Regions from separate parts of the Pantoea agglomerans genome, predicted to be linked through region 2. Evidence: predicted binding sites of a transcription regulator. Region 2 holds the regulator's gene; each other region holds the start of a gene.

Region 1 (5,726 bases), 350 kb from region 2:
AGGCCTGCTTAAAGCCTTCGCCGCGCTCGCGCGCCGCAGAAGTACCGGCAATGCCCTGCAGTTCAATAATTTTGGCACCGTCACCCAGGCGCTTAGCGATATAGTCGCCCGCCATTTTGCCGCCGAAGCGGTTATCAGAGGCGACATGGCTCACCACTTTGCCCTGCGCGGCCACGCGGTCCAGCGTAATCACCGGGATATTGGCCTGGTTTGCCATTTTCACCGCGTTGCCGACCGCATCGGAGTCGGTAGGGTTAATCAGCAGCAGTTTGGTGCCGCGCACGGTGAGATCCTGCACGTTCGCCAGCTCTTTCGCCGGGTTGTTCTGCGAATCCAGCACCACCAGGTTATAGCCCAGTTTGTCGGCTTCTTTCTGCGCGCCCTCTTTCAGCGAGACGAAGAAAGGGTTATTCAGCGTGGAGACCACCAGCGCGATGGTATCTTTCGCCACTGCGCTGGCGCTTAATGTCGCGCCGAGGATCACGGCCAGTGCGGTCAACTTTTTCATTATTTCATCCTGTGTAAAGGTCAGAGTTATTTACTGCTTTTGTTATCCACCAGTACCGCCAGCAGGATTACCACCGCTTTTACGATCATCTGGTAGTAGGAAGAGACGCCCATCAAATTCAGGCCGTTATTCAGGAAGCCCAGGATCAGCGCGCCAATCAGGGTGCCCATAATGCGCCCTTTACCGCCCGCCAGGCTGGTGCCGCCCAGCACCACCGCCGCGATAGCGTCCAGCTCGTAGCCAGTGCCCGCCGTGGGCTGCGCAGAGGAGAGGCGCGCGACTTCGATGGTGCCCGCCAGCGCGGCCAGCATGCCGCTCAGGGCGTAGACGATCACTTTTACGCGGTTAACGTTGATGCCGGAAAGGCGCGTTGCCGCTTCATTGCCGCCCAGCGCGTAGATATAGCGGCCAAGACGCGTGTGGTGCAGCATGTACCAGGCGAGCAGGAAAACAGCAGCCATCAGCCACACCGGCGTCGGAATGCCCAGCGGACGGCCGATGCCGAACCAGCCGAAAAGATCGGCGTTGTCGTTAAAGCCGGTATTAATCGGGCTGCCGTCGGTATAGACCATGGTGACGCCGCGCAGCAGCAGCATCATTACCAGCGTGGCGATAAAGGCCTGCACCTTGCCGCGCGCCACGATAGTGCCGGTAACGGCACCGATCGCCGCCCCCAGGGCCAGCGCGCCCGCGACTGCCACCAGCGCGTTGACTTCCATCCCCACCAGCGAGGCGGCTACCGCGCCCGTCAGCGCCAGCAGCGATCCCACCGAGAGATCGATGCCGGAGGTGAGGATCACCAGCGTCATGCCGACCGCCATAATGGCGTTAACCGAGGTCTGCTGCAGAATATTGAACAGGTTCGCGACGGTGAAAAAGTTAGGGCTCTGGCTCGCCACCACCGCGATCAGCACGATGAGCGCAATCAGCGATTTTTGCTCCATCAGCCAGGCTTTGCTGAACCAGCGACGGCTGGATGCTAAGGTTTGGGTACTCATACAACTAAATCCTCGCTGTGTTGCTTGCCTACGGCTGCCGCCATTAACGTTTCCTGCGTCGCCTGCTCGCGGGTAAATTCGCCGCCGAAGCGGCCTTCATGCATCACCAGGATGCGGTCGCTCATGCCAAGCACTTCCGGCATCTCTGATGAGACCAGGATGATGCTTAGCCCTTCAGCCTTGAACTGGTTGATCAGCTGATAAATCTCTTTCTTCGCCCCGACGTCGACGCCGCGCGTCGGTTCATCCAGGATCAGCACGTTGGGCCGCGTCATCAGCCCACGCGCGATGGCTACTTTTTGCTGATTACCGCCCGACAGCAGGCCGATCGCCTGATCCATCGTTGGCGTCTTGATATTGAAGAGCCGGATGAAATCGCCTACCGCCAGCTGCTCAGCAGCGTGCTTCAGCGTGCCGCCGCGGCTAAAGTAGCGCAGCGCCGTCAGCGACATGTTCTCTTTTACCGACATGCCCAGCACCAGGCCGTCGCGCTTGCGGTCTTCAGAGATGTAGACAATGCCGCTGGCCAGCCCGTCCTGCGGAGCGCGCGTCGCCACTTCACGGCCGTCGAGCCAGACCCGGCCTTTGCTGCGCGGCAGCGCGCCGTAAAGCAGCTTCATCAGCTCGGTGCGGCCGGCGCCCATTAGCCCGGAAACGCCAAGGATCTCGCCTTTGCGCAGCGTAAAGCTGACGTCATGCACGCCCGGCCCGCTGAGGTTCTCCACCTTGAGGCGAATCTCCCCCGGCGCCTGGTCGAGGCGTGGATATTGATCTTCCAGCTTGCGGCCCACCATCATCTCGATCAGGCTCTCTTCGCTGAGATCCTGTACCGGACGTTCGGCAATAAACTGGCCGTCGCGGAAAACCGTCACGTCGTCGCAAATCTCGAAGATCTCTTTCATACGGTGAGAGATATAGACAATGCCGCAGCCCTGCGCCTTCAGTTCGTTGATCACGCGGAACAGCGACAGGGTTTCGGTATCGGTCAGCGCGTCGGTAGGTTCATCCATGATGATCACCTGCGACTTAAAGCTGAGCACTTTGGCAATCTCCACCATCTGCTGATCGCCGATCGACAGATCGCCCACCGGCTTGTGGCTGTTAAAGCGCAGATTAAGCCGCTTCAGCAGCGCGTCCGCCTCGGCGTACATCCGCTTCCAGTCGATACGGCCAAAACGGTTAGTGAATTCACGACCCAGGAAGATATTTTCCGCCACGGTCAGCTGCGGGATCAGGTTCAGCTCCTGATGGATAATGCCGATGCCCGCTTCCTGCGACGCTTTCGGGCCGCTGAAGGTGGTCTCTTCGCCAAGCCAGCGCAGCGAGCCTGCGTCGCGGCTATAGATGCCGGTCAGCACCTTCATCATGGTGGATTTGCCGGCGCCGTTCTCGCCCACCAGCGCCATCACGCGCCCTGGATAGACCGCCAGCGACGCGTTCTTTAACGCCTTTACGCCGGGAAAGGATTTCTCAATCCCCTGGAGCTGCAGTAAGGGTTGCATAACGGCCTCAGAAGGTGACGCCAGCGCTCAGGATGACATTCGCAAACGGAGAACACTCTCCGCTGCGAATGACCGCCTGACTGCGTTGAGTCTGTTGTTTGAACTGTTCATGACTGGTGTAGTGCACTGCAATCCGGTTTCCCTGATGCTGTTGCAGGGCTTCGAGCACGGCGAGAAGTTCGCTATGGAGCTGCGGATTATGCTGCTTGATCTCTTCCGCAATCAGAGCGCTTTCAACCTGCATCTCCAGCGTGACGGCGTTTACCACCTGCATAAAATCGGGCGTGCCCGGCGTAAGTGCCAGATCGATGCGCTGCGGCCCTGCCGGGATCGGCAAGCCGGCGTCAGCGATAGTCAGCGTATCCGTATGGCCCATACGGGCGATCAGGTAAGAGAGTTCAGCGTTTAACAAGCGACCTTTTTTCATTTTCTGCTCCAGAGCGAAACGTTTCGCTAGCGGCAGTGTATGAAATAGCGGCGGTAACTCAACGGGGGAAATCGAGAAGTGTGATCGTTATCGAAACGTTTCGCTCGTGCGGGCGGGAATTTGGCTCAGATGATAAAAAGGGCCGCAGAAGCGGCCCGGTAAAAAGAGCGTTACGGCGCTTTGCGCACCTGTTTAACGTCAAGTTCGATGCTGTTGAAGTCTTTATCCAGCTCGCCCGTCAGCTCTACGCGATCTTTCGGCGTAATGGTCAATCCTTCCCAGCGCTTGTGGTCGATTTCGACTTTCATGGTGCCGGTGGCGTCGCGAAACAGATAATCCTCTTCACCGATCTGCTTCTCCAGCTGGCCGCGCACGGTGATCCAGCTGTCATCCTTCATCTCTTCCGCCTGCTTAACGGTCACCACGCTGCTCTGGTTATTTTGAAAACCTCCCTGTTTCGCCTGAACGGCAGGCGCATTCTCATCGACAAATCCGCCCTGCGTCGCGGCAAAGACCGGTGCCGTTGTCAGCGCCAGGATAGCTAAAAGTGCAGCATGCTTTTTCATATTTCACCTCGTTTCCATGAATGTGTCTTTTGTACGCTTCTTATTAAAACCGGCAGATCTTAACAGGATCTTAAGGCGCGAAAATAAGCGAAAATTGGTGATATACCCTGTACAAGCGTCGTTCTGCTTCGTATAAAGCCTCAACAGGCAAGGGAGGGAAGATGCGCATATTACTGATTGAGGATGACCGGCTGATTGGCGACGGTATTAAGGCTGGCCTGGGAAAATTAGGTTTCAGCGTCGACTGGTTTATTTCCGGCGATGAAGGATTTGCCGCGCTGCACGCGGCCCCCTGGGATGCGGTGATCCTCGATCTTTCGCTGCCGCAGCGCGACGGGCTGGATATTCTGCGCGACTGGCGACAGCAGGGCGCGGACGTGCCGGTGCTGATTCTGACCGCGCGCGACGCCCTCGATCAGCGCGTGGAGGGTTTGCAGCTGGGGGCCGACGACTACCTCTGCAAACCTTTCGCCCTGACCGAAGTGGCGGCACGGCTGCAGGCGCTAATCCGGCGTCGTCACGGCCAGCTGCAGCCGGAACTGCGCCACGGCGATGTCATTATGCTGCCTGCCAGCCACAGCGTGACGCGGGGTGGCGAAGCTGTTGCGCTCAAGAGCCGGGAGCTGGCGCTGCTGGAACTTTTTTTACGCAATCCAGGACGGGTACTGACGCGCGCTCAGCTGGAAGAGAAGCTCTACAGCTGGGATGCCGATGTCTCCAGCAACGCGGTGGAAGTGCATATCCACCACCTGCGTAAAAAACTTGGCGCGGCCTTTATCCGCACCGTACACGGCGTCGGCTATATGCTGGGAGAGCCACAGTGAGCCTGTTTCTCCGACTCGGCGTCGGCTTCGTGCTGCTGCTCGGCCTCTGCTGGGGCAGCGCCAGCCTGAGCGCCTGGCTACAGACGCGCGACACCATTAACGAGCTGTTCGACACCCAGCAGCTGCTGTTCGCCAAACGCCTGATGGCCCTCGATCTCAGCGTGCCCCACCGCGCCGCGCTTCCCAAAAACAAGGCGCTGCTGCGCCACCACCGCGGCGATCAGGATGACGATGCGCTCGCCTTTGCTATTTTCACCCGGGACGGCAGGCCGGTCCTGAACGACGGCGAAAACGGCAGAATGCTGCCGTTTGATGCTGACGCCCAGGGATTTCACGACGGCCGGTTAAACGACGACGATGACGACTGGCGCTTTGTCTGGCTGACGACCCCGGATGGCCAGCACCGGATCGTGGTAGGCCAGGAGTGGGAGTATCGCGACGATATGGCGAAAGCGCTGGTGCAAAGCAGCATTCTGCCCTGGCTTATCGCGCTGCCGCTGATGCTGCTGCTGCTGCTCGGCCTGGTGTGGTACGAGCTGCGCCCGCTCAAGCGCATCACGCAGCTGCTGGCGCAGCGCGCGCCGGACGACGCCAGGCCGCTGGACGCCGGACGGGTGCCGCTGGAGGTCAGGCCGCTGACGGAGGCGCTGAACGGGCTGTTCAGCCGCATCAGCACCATGGTGCAGCGCGAGCGCCGCTTTACCTCTGATGCCGCCCATGAGCTACGCAGCCCGCTGGCGGCGCTGCGCGTGCAGAGCGAGGTGGTGCAGCTCGCCGCCGACGATGACGCGATGCGCCTGCACGCCTTGCGCCAGCTGGATGACGGCATTCAGCGCGCCACGCGGCTGGTGGATCAGCTGCTGACGCTGTCGCGCGCCGAAGCCGAGGATGCGCGCGGCGC
Region 2 (5,726 bases):
GTTCAGCTTTTGCTGCAGCGCATCCGCCGTCCGGCGTCGCCGGTAACCCATGAGGTGTTGCCGTGGAAGCGCGTCGAGCGCGCCTCCAGCTAGCTCAGCGCCAGATTAGCAGCACGCAGGCGGCGGTCAGCAGCCCCATCGCCAGGTTAAAGAGGGTCCAGGCGCGGCGGCTGCGCAGGATGCGGCCAATCAGCGCGCCAAAGCCGATCCAGATAACCCCCGCCACCAGGTTAACCAGAAACATGCCGAAGCTGATGGCCGTGACCGAGTGCAGGTAGGCGGAGCCGGCGAGGCTGAAGCTCGCAACCGCCCCCAGCGCCATCAGCCAGGCTTTTGGATTGATCAGCTGCAGCAGACCGCCCTGCCAGAACGGCATCGGTTTCGGCGGCGCGTCGCCGCTCTCCAGCTCTTCATAGGCGGCGGTGGCGATTTTCCACGCCAGCCAGAGCAGATAAAGACTGCCGGCGATTTTCAGGATAAGGTGCAGCGCGGGATAGAGCAGGATCAGGCCGCCAACGCCGAACGCCACCATCAGCAGCATCACCTGCATGCCGATCATAATGCCGATCATTAACGGCAGCGTGCGCCAGAAGCCGAAATTGGCGCCGGACGCGGTGAGTAACATATTATTAGGTCCTGGCGTGATGGCGGCCACCCAGAGAAAACCTAACATTGAGAAAAACAGGCTCAGTTCCATGAACGGGCGCTCCTTACCCCCAGATTCGCAACAAGCCTAACGAAGCTAACAGTGTGATATGGATCAGACAAGTGCTGGCGATATGAATTTTACTCCTGACGCATCGACGAGCTTTATGCCGCCGCGCGCCCTGCGCAATCCCCATCTGCAGACGGTGCTGCCGCGGCTGGTGCGTCGCCGCCTGCTGCTGCGTCCGCACTGGCAGCGCCTCGACCTGCCGGACGGCGACTTTGTCGATCTCGCCTGGAGCGAAGATCCGCAGCAGGCGAGCCATAAGCCGCGCGTGGTGTTGTTTCACGGTCTGGAGGGTAACTTCCACAGCCCTTACGCCCACGGGCTGATGCACGCCTGTCAGCGCCACGGCTGGCTCGGCGTGGTGATGCACTTTCGCGGCTGCAGCGGCGAGCCGAATCGCCTGCATCGCATCTATCACTCCGGCGAAACCGAAGACGCCGCCTTTTTTCTGCGCTGGCTGAAAACGCGCTGGGGCGAGGCGCCAACCGCCGCGGTAGGGGTGTCGCTCGGCGGTAATATGCTGGGCTGCCTGCTCGGCGCGCTGGGAGACGACGCGCCGCTCGACGCAGGGGTGATCGTTTCCGCGCCGCTGCTGCTGGAGCCGTGCAGCCTGAAGCTGGAACAGGGCTTCTCACGCTTTTATCAGCGCTATCTGCTCGACCAGCTGAAAAAGAACGCCGAGCGCAAGCTGCGCGCCTGGCCGGGCACGCTGCCGGTAGACCTGCCGCAGCTCAGGGCGCTGCGTCGCCTGCGCGACTTCGACGACGCCATTACCGCTCGCGCCCACGGCTTTCTTGACGCGGCCGACTATTACCGTCGCGCCAGCGCCATGCCGCTGCTGAAAAATGTGCGCAAGCCCTTGCTGATCATTCACGCGAAAGACGATCCTTTTATGACTGACGAGGTGATCCCGCAGGCGGATCAGCTCTCAGCCAGCACGACCTATCAACTCACGCCGCATGGCGGACACGTTGGCTTTGTCGGTGGCACGCTGCGTCAACCGCAGATGTGGCTCGAGCAGCGTGTGCCGCAGTGGCTTACACAGTGGCTCTCATCATGATTATTCCCTGGCAACAGCTCGATCCCGATACCCTTACCAACCTGATTGAAGCCTTTGTGCTGCGCGAAGGCACCGACTACGGCGAGCAGGAGCGCAGCCTGGCGCAAAAGGTGGCCGACGTGCGCCGCCAGCTGGAGCGCGGCGACGTGGTGCTGGTCTGGTCGGAACTGCATGAAACCATCAATATTATGCCGCGCAGCGAATTTCGCGGCTGATGCGCCAACGCACTTTTCGTGTTAACAATGCTCATCGCCCGACTTCACAGGGAGCTTTTTTATGTCAGCACGACACCCGATTATTGCGGTAACCGGCTCAAGCGGCGCCGGCACCACCACCACCAGCCTGGCGTTTCGTAAAATTTTTCAGCAGCTCAATCTGCACGCCGCCGAGCTGGAGGGCGACAGCTTCCACCGCTATACGCGGCCAGAAATGGATATGGCGATCCGTAAGGCGCGCGATTTAGGACGCCATATCAGCTATTTCGGCCCGGAGGCCAACGACTTCGGCCTGCTGGAGCAGACCTTTACCGACTACGGCAACGCGGGCAAAGGGCAGTCGCGCAAATATCTGCACACCTACGACGAAGCCGTGCCCTGGAATCAGGTGCCCGGCACCTTTACGCCCTGGCAGCCGCTGCCGGAAAATACCGACGTGCTGTTTTATGAAGGGCTGCACGGCGGCGTGGTGACGCAGCAGCATAACGTGGCGGAGAAGGTCGACCTGCTGGTGGGCGTGGTGCCGATCGTTAACCTGGAGTGGATCCAGAAGCTGGTGCGCGACACCAGCGAGCGCGGCCACTCACGCGAGGCGGTGATGGACTCGGTGGTGCGCTCGATGGAGGATTACATCAACTTCATTACGCCGCAGTTTTCACGCACCCATATTAACTTCCAGCGCGTGCCGACCGTTGATACTTCAAACCCGTTTGCCGCGCGCGAAATTCCGTCGCTGGATGAGAGCTTCGTGGTTATTCACTTTCGCGGGCTGGAGAATATCGACTTCCCCTATCTGCTGGCGATGCTGCAGGGCTCGTTTATTTCGCATATGAATACGCTGGTGGTGCCGGGCGGCAAGATGGGTCTGGCGATGGAGCTGATTATGGCGCCGCTGGTGCAGCGGCTGATGGAAGGCAAGCAGATCGCCTGACCAGGTCTGGCGCGGTCGCGGGTAGCAAGGCCCGATCGCAAAGACGCAAAAAACGGCCTCCCTGCCAGCTCGGCCCGCGCGTATACGCCCCTCATCCTTGAGGGGCGCCCGTAAACGGGCCAACGCGTTGCGTTGTTCAAAAACGCTCCCGGCGTTTTTGTCCATGGCGCGGGACGCTTTGCTCTTCGGCCCTTGCCACCCGCTCCTTACGTACAGTGCGCTTTTTTACAGCGCGACCACTTCATAGCTATGGGTAATCTCAACGCCCTTGCCCAGCATCAACGCCACCGAACAATATTTTTCCGCCGAGAGATCTACCGCGCGCGCCACGGCTTTATCGCTCAGCGCCTTGCCGGTCACCACAAAATGCAGATTGATATGGGTAAACAGGCGCGGCGCCTCTTCACGACGCTCCGAGGTCAGTTTCACCTCACAGTCCACTACCTCGTTGCGGCCCTTCTGCAATATGGAAACCACATCGATGGCGCTACAGCCGCCCGTCGCCATCAGCACCATTTCCATTGGACTTGGCGCTTTATCGCCGGAGTTACCGTCCATCAGGATCTGATGCCCTGACGCCGACTCGCCGAGAAAGGTTAATCCTTCGATCCACTTCACTCTTGCCTGCATGTTTCCACCTCAAGAATAGCCCTTTTGCCGCCAGAGTACGCGTTCACCTGGCAAACAGCAATCCAGAGTAATCCCCCCTTTGCTGAAGCGAGACAACAGAAGACAGTCGGCAAAAGCTGTGCTACAAACAGTGCTGAAAATAGTTCGTTCTGTTAAGGACGAAGACGGGACACATCAAGCGCCTGGCGCAAAATAAGGCCCGAATAATCTCCTTTAGGGGAAACGCTTAAAGCTTTCATCGCCTTGCAGGGACAAGTTCCCCCCGCGTTTTGGGCACGATTACAACAGAGGATAATAGCGAATGGTTCTCGGCAAACCGCAAACAGACCCTACACTCGAATGGTTCCTGTCCCATTGCCATATTCACAAATATCCATCCAAAAGTACGCTGATTCATCAGGGTGAGAAGGCTGAAACCCTCTACTACATCGTGAAAGGTTCCCTTGCGGTGCTGATCAAAGATGAAGAGGGCAAAGAGATGATCCTCTCTTACCTGAATCAGGGTGATTTTATCGGCGAGCTTGGCCTGTTTGAAGAAGGCCAGGAGCGTAGCGCCTGGGTACGCGCGAAAACCGCGTGCGAAGTAGCGGAAATTTCCTACAAGAAATTCCGTCAGCTTATTCAGGTGAACCCGGATATTTTAATGCGTCTCTCTTCGCAGATGGCGCGCCGTCTGCAGGTTACCTCGGAAAAAGTGGGCAATTTAGCTTTCCTCGACGTGACCGGACGTATTGCACAAACCCTGCTTAACCTGGCGAAGCAGCCAGACGCCATGACGCATCCCGACGGCATGCAAATCAAAATTACTCGTCAGGAAATTGGCCAAATCGTTGGTTGCTCACGCGAAACCGTGGGCCGCATTTTGAAAATGTTGGAAGACCAGAACCTGATTTCCGCACACGGCAAAACCATTGTCGTTTACGGCACCCGCTGATTTCCTCTCACTCACGGCGTGATGTTACCGTCACGCCGTTACTGCCTGTAGTGAAGTGATGTGGCGTCGAATCATCTATCACCCCGAAGTTAACTATGCCCTGCGGCAGACGCTGGTGCTCTGCATTCCGGTGGCGCTCGGCTGGCTGTTCGGCGATCTGCAAAAAGGCCTGCTCTTCTCTCTTGTGCCCGCCTGCTGCAACGTTGCGGGTCTGGATACGCCCCATAAGCGCTTCTTTAAGCGTCTGATCGTTGGCGGCTCGCTGTTCGCCCTCGGCAGCTTTCTGATCCAGCTGTTAACCCTGAAAGGCGTGCCGCTGCCTGTCGTGCTCTTTGCGCTGCCGCTGCTGCTGGGCGTCACCGGCGAAATCAGCCCGCTTCACGGCCGCCTGCTCTCCGGCACGCTGGTGGCGGCTATCTTTACCCTGAGCCTGATTGGCCGCATGCCGATCTACGTGCCCCCGCTGCTCTATATCGGCGGCACGCTCTGGTACGGGCTCTTTAACTGGTTCTGGTTCTGGCTGTGGAAAGAGCAGCCGATGCGCGAAACCCTGAGCCTGATCTACCGCGAACTGGCGGACTACTGCGACGCGAAATATACCCTGCTGACCCAGCTCACCGATCCGGAAAAAGCGCTGCCCCCGCTGCTGGCGCGCCAGCAGAAAGCGGTCGATCTGATCAACACCTGCTATCAGCAGATGCATATGCTCTCCGCCAGCCGCGACAACAGCCATAAGCGGCTGACGCGCGCGTTTCAGGTGGCGCTCGACCTGCAGGAGCATATCTCCGTCAGCCTGCACCAGCCGGAAGAGGTGCAGAAGCTGGTGGAGCGCAGCCATGCGGAAGCGGTGATCCGCTGGAACGCCAAAATTATCTCGGCGCGGCTGCGCGCCCTGGCCGACGCCATCCTTTATCACCAGCTGCCGAGCCGTTTCGATATGGAGAAGCCGCTCGGCGCGCTGGAGAAGATCGCCCGTCAGCACCCCGATAATCCGGTAGGCCACTTCTGCTACTACCACTTCAGCCGCATCGCGCGCGTGCTGCGCACGCAAAAGCCGCTCTATCAGCGCGACCTGATGACCGACCGCCAGCGCCGCCTGCCGCTGCTGCCCGCGCTGCGCAGCTATCTGTCGCTGAAGTCCGCCGCGCTGCGCACCGCCGCGCGCTTCGCCGTGATGCTGATGTTCGGCAGCGCGCTGGCGATGCTGTTCGATATTCCCAAGCCCTACTGGATCCTGATGACCA
Region 3 (5,726 bases), 1.7 Mb from region 2:
GGCATCCGCCAGAGCATCACCACCGAACAGCTGGTGGCGCTGGGCCAGCGCTTCAACGTTAAGCCGTGGCAGGCGGCGCTTGATGCAGGGCCAGCCAATGCTTCGTAAAGCCTTTGTTATGCAGGTAAACGCCGATTGTCATCAGGAGTATGAGCGCCGTCATTCGCCCATCTGGCCGGAGCTGGCGGAAACGCTTAAGGCACACGGCGCGCACAACTATGCGATCTGGCTGGATGCCGAACGGCATCTGCTGTTCGCCAGCGTGGAAATCGAGTCGGAAGAGCGCTGGAACGCGGTGGCGCAGACAGAGGTGTGCCAGCGCTGGTGGGCGTCAATGAAAGAGCTGATGCCGAGCAATGCCGACAACAGTCCGGTTAGCCAGCCGCTGAAGCCGGTCTTTTTCCTCGAGTAAACTGCAGAAACGAGCAGGGCGGGATAACTCCCGCCCTGATTACTTCATAGCGCAAAAATATTCAGCGCGACTTCATGCACTGACCGGTCAGCGTCGGCCACATCGCCATCAGCGTGTCGATAATGTTATCGAGATCCGCTTTCGGCACGCCTTCACGCGCGCGCACCGACATACCCTGCAGCATACAGGCGAGATAGCGCGCCAGGGAGAGAATATCGACCTGTGCCGGAATATCGCCGCGCTGCTGACGCGCGGTGAGAAAATCGAGCAGCGTCTGCTGCTGCGCCTGGTGCTGCTGGCGCAGCATATGGGCGATCTCGCTCGATGATGAAGAGAGCGCGGTCGAGGTGCAGATAAAGAAACAGCCCGCCGGGGTGTCGCAGTGGGTGAAGCAGGCCGCCGTGGCGCGGAACCAGCCTTCAATCGCTTCGGCAACCGGCTTGCTCTCATCCTGCAGCGCGGCGTTGCGCTCGGCGCTAAAGCGCTCGATATAGCGTTCCATTGCCGCGCGGAACAGGCCCTCTTTATTCTCGAACTCGGCGTAAAGCGTCGGCGCTTTCGCACCGGTAGCGGCGACCAGATCGGAAAGCGACGTGCCTTCATAGCCGTGGGTCCAGAACAGCGTCAGCGCTTTGTCCAGCGCCGCGTCCCGGTCAAAGGTTTTGGGCCGGCCGCGACATTTTTTTACGGCTTCATCATGTTGCTGGCTCATAGATCCTCACGTCTGAAAAACATCCCATTAAATTACCGATCATTAAGAAAATATGCAAGCCAGCCCGCACGCCGCTGCAGGCAGGTTGGCATTTTGTGCGTTGACGCCTGTTTTTCACCCATATGGTTAAGTGTAAAAGGGCGCTGAAGCCCATACTCACGCCTCTTCTGCATTAAAATAACGATCGATAAATTAATGTTGACGCCACCCGGCAGGATGCTCTACTATTTATTTAACGATCGTTAATTAATTTAACGACATCTTTTACCTGACCGAATATGAGAGCCGATATCATGAAAACTACCAAACTGACCCTGGCCGCACTGGCCCTTACCACCCTGACTTTTGGCGCATTTGCTGCAGACCAGGTTGCCAGCGATCCGCTGCACCAGACGCCGGTAGGCACCATCTCCGCGCAGGGCGGCCCTAACCTGGATTCACTGGAAGCGCAGCTGAACGCGAAAGCGGATGCCGCAGGGGCGAAATCATTCCGCATCACCTCGACTTCCGGCCAGAACAACCTGCACGGCACCGCGGTAATTTATCAGTAAGAGAGCGGCGTCAGAGAGAAGGAGAGAGAGGATGAAAAGCGTGAAATATGTCGTGATGGCGGCGCTGCTCGGTACCATTTCCTTTGCCAGCGCAGCGGCCCAACCGCTTCAGGCCGCCCCCTGTTTCCAGACCGGGGCCGCAGCGGTTAACGTGAGCGGCAGCAGCAGCCTGATTTCCCTGGAGCAGCAGCTGTCGGGAAAGCAGGAGAGCGGTCGCGTAACCTCTTTCCCCATCGCTTCGACCTCTGGCGCGAGCAGGCTGTCTGGCACAGCCGCCAGCCTTAACTAAGAAAAAGGGGCTTCAGAATAGATTCTGAAGCCCCTTTTTTTATCCGTTGCTGCGCAACTGCGGGTATTTGCGGAAGATCGCGATACACCAGAACAGCGCAACCAGCCCCAGCAGCCCGCCAATATTTCCTACGTCGGCCATGCCTAAATGTTCGCTGACCTGATTGCCCAGCAGCGCGCCCGCGCCGATGCCGATATTATAGATGCCTGACATCAGCGACATCGCCACGTCGGTGGCATCCGGTGCCAGCGACAGCACGCGCACCTGCATCGCCAGACCGATCATCATCATCGCCATACCCCACAGAATACAGAGCGTCGAAATCGCCGCCGGACGGACCGCGGCGAAGATCAGCAGCCCCATGCAGAGCGTAATAATGGCTATCGCGGCGATCAGCAGCGCCGACGGAAACTTATTGCCCAGCGAGCTAAAGAGCAGGCTGCCGAGGATCCCGGCGGAGCCGAACAGCAGCAGCAGCAGCGTAGTAAAGTTCTCATCCGCACTGGCCACGAACTGCATAAAGGGTTCGATATAGCTGTAGGCGGTGTAATGGGCGGTGACCACCAGCGTTACCAGCAGATACATGCTGACCAGCGCGGGGCGGCGAAACAGCATCGGCACGCTGCTGAGCGAGCCGGTATGTTCGCTCGGCAGACGCGGCAGGATGCGCGCCAGCAGCACCATCAGCACCAGCGCCGAGACGCCAATCATGCCGAAGGTGGTGCGCCAGCCCAGATATTGTCCCACCACGCGGCCGATCGGCACGCCCAGCACCATCGCCAGCGCGGTACCGGTCGCCAGCATGCTTAACGCCTGGGTCTTTTTACCGGCGGGCGCGACGCGGATCGCCAGCGAGGCGGTGATCGACCAGAACACCGCATGCGCCAGCGCGATGCCGATGCGCGACAGCACCAGCGAGGCGAAGCTCCACGCGAAGGTTGAGAGCACATGGCTAACGATAAAGATCAGGAACAGCACCGACAGCAGAATGCGCCGCTCGATATTGCGCGTCAGCAACATCAGAGGCAGCGAAAGCAGCGCCACCACCCAGGCATAAATCGTAAGCATAATGCCCACGTCAGCGCTTTTCATGCTGAAGCTGGCGCCGATATCGGAGAGCAGACCGACGGGGACAAATTCGGTGGTGTTGAAAACAAAGGCGGCGATAGCCAGCAGCACCACGCGTAGCCAGGCCGTTTTACGGGATACAGTAGTTGGTTGCATGAAAATAGATCAGTCAGAGCAGCAGCAAAAAAGATGCGGTTCACATCCACGAAAGTGACTTACGTCACAAATTATTGACTATTGTGGAGGAATTGCACGGCAAGGGGAACGATGAAACGCAGTTTTATCCTGAAAGTTTTTTATCGCCCGACCGGCGGGCGATAAAAGCGGTTATCCGCGCGGGGTTTTGCCTGGCATCATACGCCTGAGCGTATTGTCCTTAAGGAAATAGTGATGAAACAGCGCGCCAGCGGCATGCAGGCCAATCAGCCAGTATCCCAGCGGGGCCAGGGTTTCATGCCAGCCGATCAGGGTATCGGAAAGGTCGAAGTTGGGCTCGCCTGCCACCGGCATCGGTATGCCAAACAGCCACCAGTCGCGTCCGCGCAGATAGCGCGAGGTTATGCCCAGGATCGGCAGGGTGATAAACAGCGCATAGATCAGCGTATGCACCAGATGCGCCAGGCCGGTTTGCCAGCGGGCGGCAGGCGGCGTTATCGGCGGCGTGCGGTGGCGCTTGCGCAACAGCAGACGGGCCAGCATCAACAGCAGGACGGTAAAGCCTGCGCTGAAATGGGTGATAATCATCGCGTAGCCCTGCCAGGAGCCGCGCTGGGCAAAGCCGCGCAGCTCGATGGTCGCGTAAGCCAGCGCGACCAACAGAAAGGTCAGCCAGTGAAGGGCAATTTGTGAAGCGGCATATTTTTCGCGCATAGTTTGCTCAGGCATCAGGAAGAAGAGCTCTAGCTTACTGGAATAAGAGGCGAAATCTTAACAAACTGGCGCAACGGCGCAAACCCGCAGGCTGACCTCCTGAGCGAGGCCAGCATTATCAGAGTCAGGCGATATGCTTTAGTGCCACGCTATTCTGTATCCTCAGGTTTTTTTTTACCGGCAGCGGGCAGCACGCCTCGCAGCCCAGCGATCCGGGATAGTACTTGCGCGCCTGCTGAATAGCGGCGTTGGCGGTGTAAAAGGTGCCGAGAAACAGGCGGGCTTCAAGCGGGGGGAGATACTGGCAGCCAGCGGCGTGGACCACGTGATTATCATTGTAGCCAGAAATTTTTGAAACGTAGTAGTAATGGCCCATTGGGACATCCTCATTGCTGAAAGAAAAGTACATTTATTGTTGGAGTGTGAGGAATTATAGCCGCTAACAGGGGCTTTGTTATTTTATGGATCTGAATAATAAGCATGCTCAGTATTAACAGGCTAAAAAGGACGCAGCCGCGTCCTGTTTAGCTAACGCCGCGCGGCGTCAGAGTCTTTTTTGCTGCAGGCGCCAGCCAACCAGCAGGGCAAGCAGCAGCAGCGCGGAGATAAAAAGGGTAATGCCCGGCCAGCCGTAGCTGTGCCAGAAGAGGCCACCGAGGGTGCCGGCTACGCTGGAACCCGCATAGTAGCTAAAGAGATAGAGCGACGACGCCTGACCTTTGGCACGACGCGCGCGCGGGCCTATCCAGCCGCTGGCGACCGCGTGGGCAGCAAAAAAACCGGCGGTAAACAGCATCATACCGATGAATATCCACCACACCGCGCTCAGGGCGGTCAGCAGCAGGCCCGCCAGCATCAGCGCCGTGGCGCCGAGCAGCACCGGGCCGCGTCCCAACTTCATCGTCAGCGCGCCCGCCTTCGGCGAACTCCATGAGCCGGTCAGATAGACCACGGAAAGCAGGCCGACAACGGCCTGGCTGAGATGGTAGGGTGCGCCGAGCAGACGGTAGCCGATATAGTTAAACAGGGTGACGAAGGCGCCCATCAGCAGAAAGCCTTCGGCAAACAGCAGCGGCAGCCCGGCGTCGCGCCAGTGGAGACGAAAGTTAATCATCAGGCTGCGCGGCTTCAGCGACGCCGGACGAAAGTGGCGCGACGCGGGCAGTATGCGCCAGAACATCAGCGCTGAGGCGAGGGCGCTGCAGCCAATCGCCGCGATGGCGACGCGCCAGGAGAAGAAATCGGTCAGCACGCCGCTCAGTAAGCGGCCGCTCATGCCGCCGATAGAGTTACCGCTGATATAGAGCCCCATAGAAAAAGCGATAACGCTGGGATGGATCTCCTCGCTGAGATAGGTCATGCCCACGGCGGCAACGCCGCTGAGCGACAGCCCGGTCAGGGCGCGCATCAGCAAAATCCCCTGCCAGCTGTTCATGGCGGAGGAAATCAGGGTGCAGATTGCCGCCAGCATAAGCGCGGTGACCATCACGTTTTTGCGGCCGACGGCGTCAGAAAGCGGCCCGGTTACCAGCAGCCCTAGCGCCATCAGCCCGGTGGCGACAGAGAGTGAAATACTGCTCTGGGCGGGTGAGACGCCGAACTGCGCCGACAGCACCGGCAGAATAGGCTGCACGCAGTAGAGCAGCGCAAAGGTCGCCAGACCGGCGGAGAAGAGCGCCAGCGTGACGCGCATAAACTGCGGCGTGCCGCGTTTGATCCACACGGGCGAGGCCGCGGGAGAGAGTGCCGGCGAGTCGTCTGGCTCGCCGTCGTCGAGAGTAACCGCCTGAGAAGAGCGACGCACATTAATTCCTTAACTGAAAA
Region 4 (5,726 bases), 900 kb from region 2:
TATCGACGCGGAGTAACGGCGGTAAAAACAGCAATGGCGACCCTGGGGTCGCCATTTTTTTAATGCGTGCATCGAACGCGAAACGCGAGTGGCCCGGGCCGATCGCAAAGACGCAAAAACGGCATCCCTGCCTGCTCGGCCCGCGCCGTCCATGGCGCGGGACGCTTTGCTCCTCTGCCCGGGCCACTCGCGTCGGCGCCTTTCCCCAATAAAAATGGCGACCCAAAGGTCGCCATTTATCCAGCTATATCATCAGAACTTGTAGTTAAAGTTCGCGCCATACAGCCAGGCTTTACCCACGGAATTAAAGGTATAAGGCCCTTCTTCAACCGTAACGTGCTGGCCGTGCATATAAGAGACGCCCACATCGACAGAGGCGTCGTCGTTAAAGGCGTAGGAGGCGCCAGCGCTCAGCCAGAGACGATCCTGATCGGGGATTGAGATCGAGCGCTTATCCGCCGGAACCGGGCTGTCATCAAAGGCGATACCGGTACGGAAAGTCCAGTTCTGGTCGTAATAGTAGGTGGTGCCCAGCGCGATACGGTAGGCATCCTTGAAGCTCTCATCTTTATAGAACAGCGTCTGACCGCTGGAGCCGGTGGCTTTCAGCTCCTGGAACTGGCTCCAGCTGGTGTAGGCCAGGCTGTAGTGTACCGCCCACTGCGGTGCCACTTTATGCCAGCCAGACACTTCCCACATCTCCGGCAGGTTCAGCGTCAGCGCGCCCGGAATAGTCGAGCCGCCGGTGGCGTAGGGGAGGCCTAAATTGGCTGCCTGATTGATGCGGTTAATCGCCGTCGGCAGGCTGCTCTTATAGTCGCCGTCGAAATCAACCTTCACCTCCGAGCGATAGCTCAGGCCAAAGCGGTTGTTTTTATCCACCTCATACAAAATACCGGCGTTCCAGCCGTAGCCCCACTCATCACCCTTCAGGTGGGCCACCTGCGTATCGGCAGGAATGCTCAGCGCAGCGCCTGCTTCGCCCGCGTAGCGCTCAATCTTGGCGCGCGCGTAAACCGCGTCGAAGCCGACGCCGAAGCTGAAGTGCTCGTTAAGACGATAGGCGGTGCTGAGGTTAAGGTTGCCGGTCATCAGATCGGTCTTGCCGCCGAAGCCGCCTGCGGTATAGCCGTCGTTGAACTCCGTCGCCAGACCATAGTTTGAGGTAGCGGACGCGCCGATCCACCATTGATCGTTAATCGGCTGCACATAGTGAATATTGGGCACCCACTGCGTCGGTGCGATATTGCTGGCGTCGAGGCTGCGGCCGGTCGGGCTGTTGCCGGTAATATCGACATCGGGATCGATAAATACCGCGCCGACGGAAAACATCGGTCGATCCATCAGCGCCATGGTCGCCGGGTTGCGGCTGGCTGAGGCGGCGGTATCGCCCATTGCGCCCTCGCCGGAATAGGCGCGGCCCAGACCAGCAGAGGAGAATTCGTTAAGCTGAAAGCCCGCTGCGTATACGTGTGAAGAGACAAGCGCCACTGCAGCCGCCACGGCTGACTTTGCGAACAGGTTTTTATGGCTCATGACCACAACCTCATCTGAATTATTATTATTAAACTGTAATTGTTACATCGCGTAACAAGGGTCGGCGGATTGTAGGGACTGACCAGAAGCTGACAAATCAGACCAGTGCGGCAAGTATAGGTCTGACCTGTGTCGATGTTGCAATATTGTTTTTAAAATATTTCTGAATTGATCTTCAAAATTTCGATCCGCTTAACAAAACCGGCGGAGCAGAGCGTAGCATACCGGCTCTAATTTGTTTTGGATCAAATTTTATTGTGATATTCGTCACTTAGCGCCTCTGACATAGCGCATTTTAAAGCGGAGGCGTAGAATTTCGGGCGTTAATCCAGATCGCTAACAGATTTATTCCCAGGAGAACGCAATGACCAATACCATGAATAAATGCAGCGCCAGTGAAACCGCTGCCTGCTGTTGCGTGGATGTCGGCACCGTGATGGATAACAGTGACTGCACCGCCAGCTGGTCAGAGTGGTTTGCGCAGCGCAGCGAGGCGGAAGCTAAACTGGCGAGCCTGACGGAAAAAGCGCGGCAGATTGAGTCGGACCCCTGCCAGATCGATGCCCGCTTCGACGCGCGCGACAACGGCGTGCAGCTGGATATCGATTTCACCTTCGCCTGCCAGGCTGAAACCCTGATTTTTCAGCTGGGCCTGCGCTAACTCTCTGAACGCCGTTGCTCAACGGCGTTTTCTATTTTCGTGTTTTCCCTCGCACTTTTTTTCTTTCCTGATTGGCGGCGCGCCCGCTTGTCGTTAACACTGTGGATCAGGTCAGACCTCTCAGGGCAATGACGCCCGGTCAACATTCACAGGTGAAACAGATGAGCAAAGCGCAGCCGTTGCTGACGCGTGCGGGCGATCGCATCGCCATTACTCACGGACTTCGCACGCCGTTCCTGCGTCAGGCGACAGGCTTTCATGGCATCCCCGCCGTGGAGCTTGGCCGGATGGTCGTAAGCGAACTGATGGCGCGCAGCGAACTGCCGATCGAGGCGATAGAGCAGCTGGTGTTTGGACAGGTGATCCAGATGCCGGAAGCGCCCAATATCGCGCGAGAAGTGGTGCTCAGCAGCGGGCTGGGCGTGCATACCGATGCCTACAGCGTCAGCCGCGCCTGCGCCACCAGCTTCCAGGCGGTCGCCAGCGTCGCGGAAAGCCTGATGGCGGGCACCATCAAAGCGGGCATCGCGGGCGGCGCGGACTCCTCATCGGTGCTGCCCATCGGCGTCAGCAAAACCCTGGCGCGCGCGCTGCTCGATCTCAGCAAGGCGCGCAGCCTGGGGCAGAAGATGCAGATAGTGCGTCGCCTGCGGCCGCGCGATCTGCTGCCGGTGCCGCCTGCGGTCGCCGAGTACTCTACCGGCCTGCGTATGGGCGATACCGCCGAACAGATGGCGAAAACGCATCACATCACACGCGCGGCGCAGGATGCGCTGGCGCTGCGATCGCACCAGCGCGCCGCCAGCGCCTGGCAGTCGGGCGTGCTGCGACAGGAGGTGATGCCCGCCTTCGCGCCGCCGTGGAAAGCGCCCATCGAGCAGGATAACAACGTGCGCATGGCGGCGAAAATCGAAGACTATGCGCGGCTGCGGCCGGCGTTCGACCGCCAGCACGGCAGCGTCACGGCGGCCAACAGCACGCCGCTTACTGACGGCGCGGCGGCGGTGGTGCTGATGAGCGAAGGGCGCGCGCGCGAACTGGGCGTTGCGCCGCTGGGCTATCTGCGCAGCTACGCCTTTACCGCCATCGACGTGCAGCAGGACATGCTGCTCGGCCCGGCTTACGCTTCCCCGCTGGCGCTGGAGCGCGCCGGCGTTGGGCTGGCCGATCTGACGCTAATTGATATGCACGAGGCGTTCGCCGCCCAGACGCTCTGCAACCTGCAGTGCTTTAACGACGAACGCTTCGCGCGGGAAAAACTCAACCGTTCTCACGCGCTGGGCGAGGTCGATGAGGCGCGTTTCAACGTGCTCGGCGGCTCAATCGCCTACGGCCATCCTTTCGCCGCCACCGGCGCGCGTATGATTACCCAGACACTGCATGAGCTGCGGCGTCGCGGCGGCGGGCTGGCGCTGGTCACCGCCTGCGCGGCGGGCGGCTTAGGCGCGGCGATGGTTCTGGAGGCGGAATAATGGAACAGAGCGCTTTCTCTTTACAGATGCGACCGGATCACGTTGGCGTCATCGTAATCGACGTGCCGGGTGAAAAGATGAATACGCTGCGCGCCGCCTTTGCGCAGCAGCTGGCGGCGGTGATTGACGAGGCGCGGCGCGATACGCAGCTGGCTGGCCTGGTGCTGATCTCCGGCAAGCCTGACAATTTTATCGCCGGCGCCGATATCGGCATGATCGCCGACTGCGGCAGCGCGCAGGAGGCGGAGTCGCTGGCGCGGCAAGGCCAGCAGGCGATGGCGGCGATCGCGGCGCTGCCCTTTCCGGTGGTGGCGGCGATCCACGGCGCCTGCCTGGGCGGCGGGCTGGAGCTGGCGCTCGCCTGCGACGCGCGCATCTGCTCGCTGGATGACAAAACCCGGCTTGGCCTGCCCGAGGTGCAGCTGGGGCTGCTGCCGGGATCGGGCGGCACCCAGCGTCTGCCGCGCCTTATCGGGCTGCGCCAGGCGCTGCCGCTGATACTTACCGGCAAAACCCTGCGGGCGAAGCAGGCGCGCAGGCTGGGGCTGGTGGATGACGCGGTGCCGCAGGCGATCCTGCTGGAAACCGCGGCGGCGCGCGCGCTGAAGGGCAAGCATGCCGCACGGACGCTGCCGCTGCGCGATCGCGTAATCGAGGGGCCGCTGGCGCGCCATGCCTTTTTCGCCCTGGCGCAGCGGGAAACCGCGCGTAAAACCCACGGCAACTATCCGGCGGCGCAGCGCATTATCGACGCGGTGCGCACCGGCATTGAACAGGGCAGCGAGGCGGGGTATCTGGCGGAGGCGCGCGCCTTCGGCGAGCTGGCGATGACGCCGCAATCCGCCGCGCTGCGCAGCCTGTTTTTCGCCAGCACGGCGATGAAAAAAGAGCGCGGTGCCGAGGCTGAGCCGCGCGCGCTGCATCAGGTCGGCGTGCTGGGCGGCGGGCTGATGGGCGGGGGGATCGCCAGCGTTACGGCGATTAACGCCGGGCTGCCGGTGCGCATCAAGGATATCCATCTGCAGGGGGTCAACCATGCGCTGAAAGCGAGCTGGGAAGGGCTGAGCAAAAAGGTCAGACGACGCCATATCAGCGCGGCGCAGCGTCAGCAGCAGATGGCGCGCATAACCGGCGGCACCGATTATCAGGGCTTCGCCGGGCGCGACCTGGTGATTGAGGCGGTGTTTGAAGAGCTGTCGCTGAAACAGCAGATGGTGCGCGAGGTTGAAGCCCACTGCGCGCCGCACACCATTTTCGCCTCGAATACCTCATCGCTGCCGATCGCGGATATCGCCGCGCAGGCGCAGCGGCCGGAAAACGTTATCGGCCTGCACTACTTTAGTCCGGTGGAAAAGATGCCGCTGGTGGAGGTGATCCCGCACGCCGGCACCTCGCAGCAGACGCTGACCACCACCGTGGCGCTGGCGAAAAAGCAGGGCAAAACGCCCATCGTTGTGGCGGACCGCGCCGGCTTCTATGTAAATCGCATTCTTACGCCCTATATAAATGAAGCGATGCGCTGCCTGCTGGAGGGCGAGCCGGTTGAGCATATCGATCGCGCGCTGGTGAGGGCGGGCTTTCCCGTTGGTCCGATACAGCTGCTGGACGAGGTGGGCATCGACGTCGGCAGCAAGATCGCGCCGGTGCTGCAGCAGGCCTGGGGCGAACGCTTCGCCGCACCCGCCGCCTTTGACGCGGTGCTGAAGGACGATCGCAAAGGGCGTAAAAACGGCAAAGGCTTCTATCTCTACGGCGGCGGTCGGCGCGGCGGCAAAAAGCCCGATCCCGCAATCTATCCGCTGCTCGGCGTGCAGCCGGCGGCCAGGCAAAGCGAAGCGCAGATCGCCGAGCGCTGCATAATGATGATGCTGAACGAGGCGGCGCGCTGCCTTGACGAAGGGGTGATCCGCAGCCCGCGCGACGGCGACATCGGGGCAGTATTCGGCATCGGCTTTCCCCCTTTTCTCGGCGGGCCGTTCCGTTATATGGATCGGCGCGGCGCGGCGGATATCGCGCAAACATTACGCGAATTAATGCGCCAGCATGGCGAGCGCTTT

What was found. Region 2 encodes CRP, which controls carbon source genes, mostly activating them, when cyclic AMP is high. Its sites were predicted from a motif close to ATGTGANNNNNNTCACAT; they were not measured.
Region 1: a site for CRP is predicted at 3,514-3,531, ahead of rbsD (D-ribose pyranase). Genes of this name have one in related genera too.
Region 3: a site for CRP is predicted at 3,241-3,258, ahead of LB453_RS12170 (sugar transporter). Genes of this name have one in related genera too.
Region 4: a site for CRP is predicted at 1,792-1,809, ahead of LB453_RS08415 (YfcZ/YiiS family protein). Genes of this name have one in related genera too.

What each region holds. Positions count from the first base shown of each region.
Region 1 is NZ_CP083809.1:4,043,542-4,049,267, forward strand. Features, by position in the region: gene rbsB (ribose ABC transporter substrate-binding protein RbsB) at 1-508, opposite strand, end outside; gene rbsC (ribose ABC transporter permease) at 535-1,506, opposite strand; gene rbsA (ribose ABC transporter ATP-binding protein RbsA) at 1,503-3,008, opposite strand; gene rbsD (D-ribose pyranase) at 3,016-3,435, opposite strand; gene LB453_RS21960 (YgiW/YdeI family stress tolerance OB fold protein) at 3,606-4,001, opposite strand; gene qseB (quorum sensing response regulator transcription factor QseB) at 4,163-4,825, shown strand; gene qseC (quorum sensing histidine kinase QseC) at 4,822-5,726, shown strand, end outside.
Region 2 is NZ_CP083809.1:302,349-308,074, reverse strand. Features, by position in the region: gene LB453_RS03845 (LacI family DNA-binding transcriptional regulator) at 1-93, shown strand, start outside; gene LB453_RS03840 (LysE family translocator) at 95-697, opposite strand; gene LB453_RS03835 (hydrolase) at 756-1,772, shown strand; gene LB453_RS03830 (YheU family protein) at 1,769-1,987, shown strand; gene LB453_RS03825 (phosphoribulokinase) at 2,049-2,918, shown strand; gene LB453_RS03820 (OsmC family protein) at 3,144-3,548, opposite strand; gene crp (cAMP-activated global transcriptional regulator CRP) at 3,850-4,482, shown strand; gene LB453_RS03810 (YccS/YhfK family putative transporter) at 4,541-5,726, shown strand, end outside.
Region 3 is NZ_CP083809.1:2,002,248-2,007,973, forward strand. Features, by position in the region: gene rhaD (rhamnulose-1-phosphate aldolase) at 1-108, shown strand, start outside; gene rhaM (L-rhamnose mutarotase) at 98-412, shown strand; gene LB453_RS12155 (TetR/AcrR family transcriptional regulator) at 474-1,124, opposite strand; gene bhsA (multiple stress resistance protein BhsA) at 1,418-1,675, shown strand; gene LB453_RS12165 (hypothetical protein) at 1,707-1,964, shown strand; gene LB453_RS12170 (sugar transporter) at 2,004-3,188, opposite strand; gene cybB (cytochrome b561) at 3,360-3,902, opposite strand; gene LB453_RS12180 (hypothetical protein) at 4,027-4,278, opposite strand; gene LB453_RS12185 (MFS transporter) at 4,447-5,706, opposite strand.
Region 4 is NZ_CP083809.1:1,204,193-1,209,918, forward strand. Features, by position in the region: gene mlaA (phospholipid-binding lipoprotein MlaA) at 1-16, shown strand, start outside; gene fadL (long-chain fatty acid transporter FadL) at 253-1,536, opposite strand; gene LB453_RS08415 (YfcZ/YiiS family protein) at 1,901-2,197, shown strand; gene fadI (acetyl-CoA C-acyltransferase FadI) at 2,359-3,669, shown strand; gene fadJ (fatty acid oxidation complex subunit alpha FadJ) at 3,669-5,726, shown strand, end outside.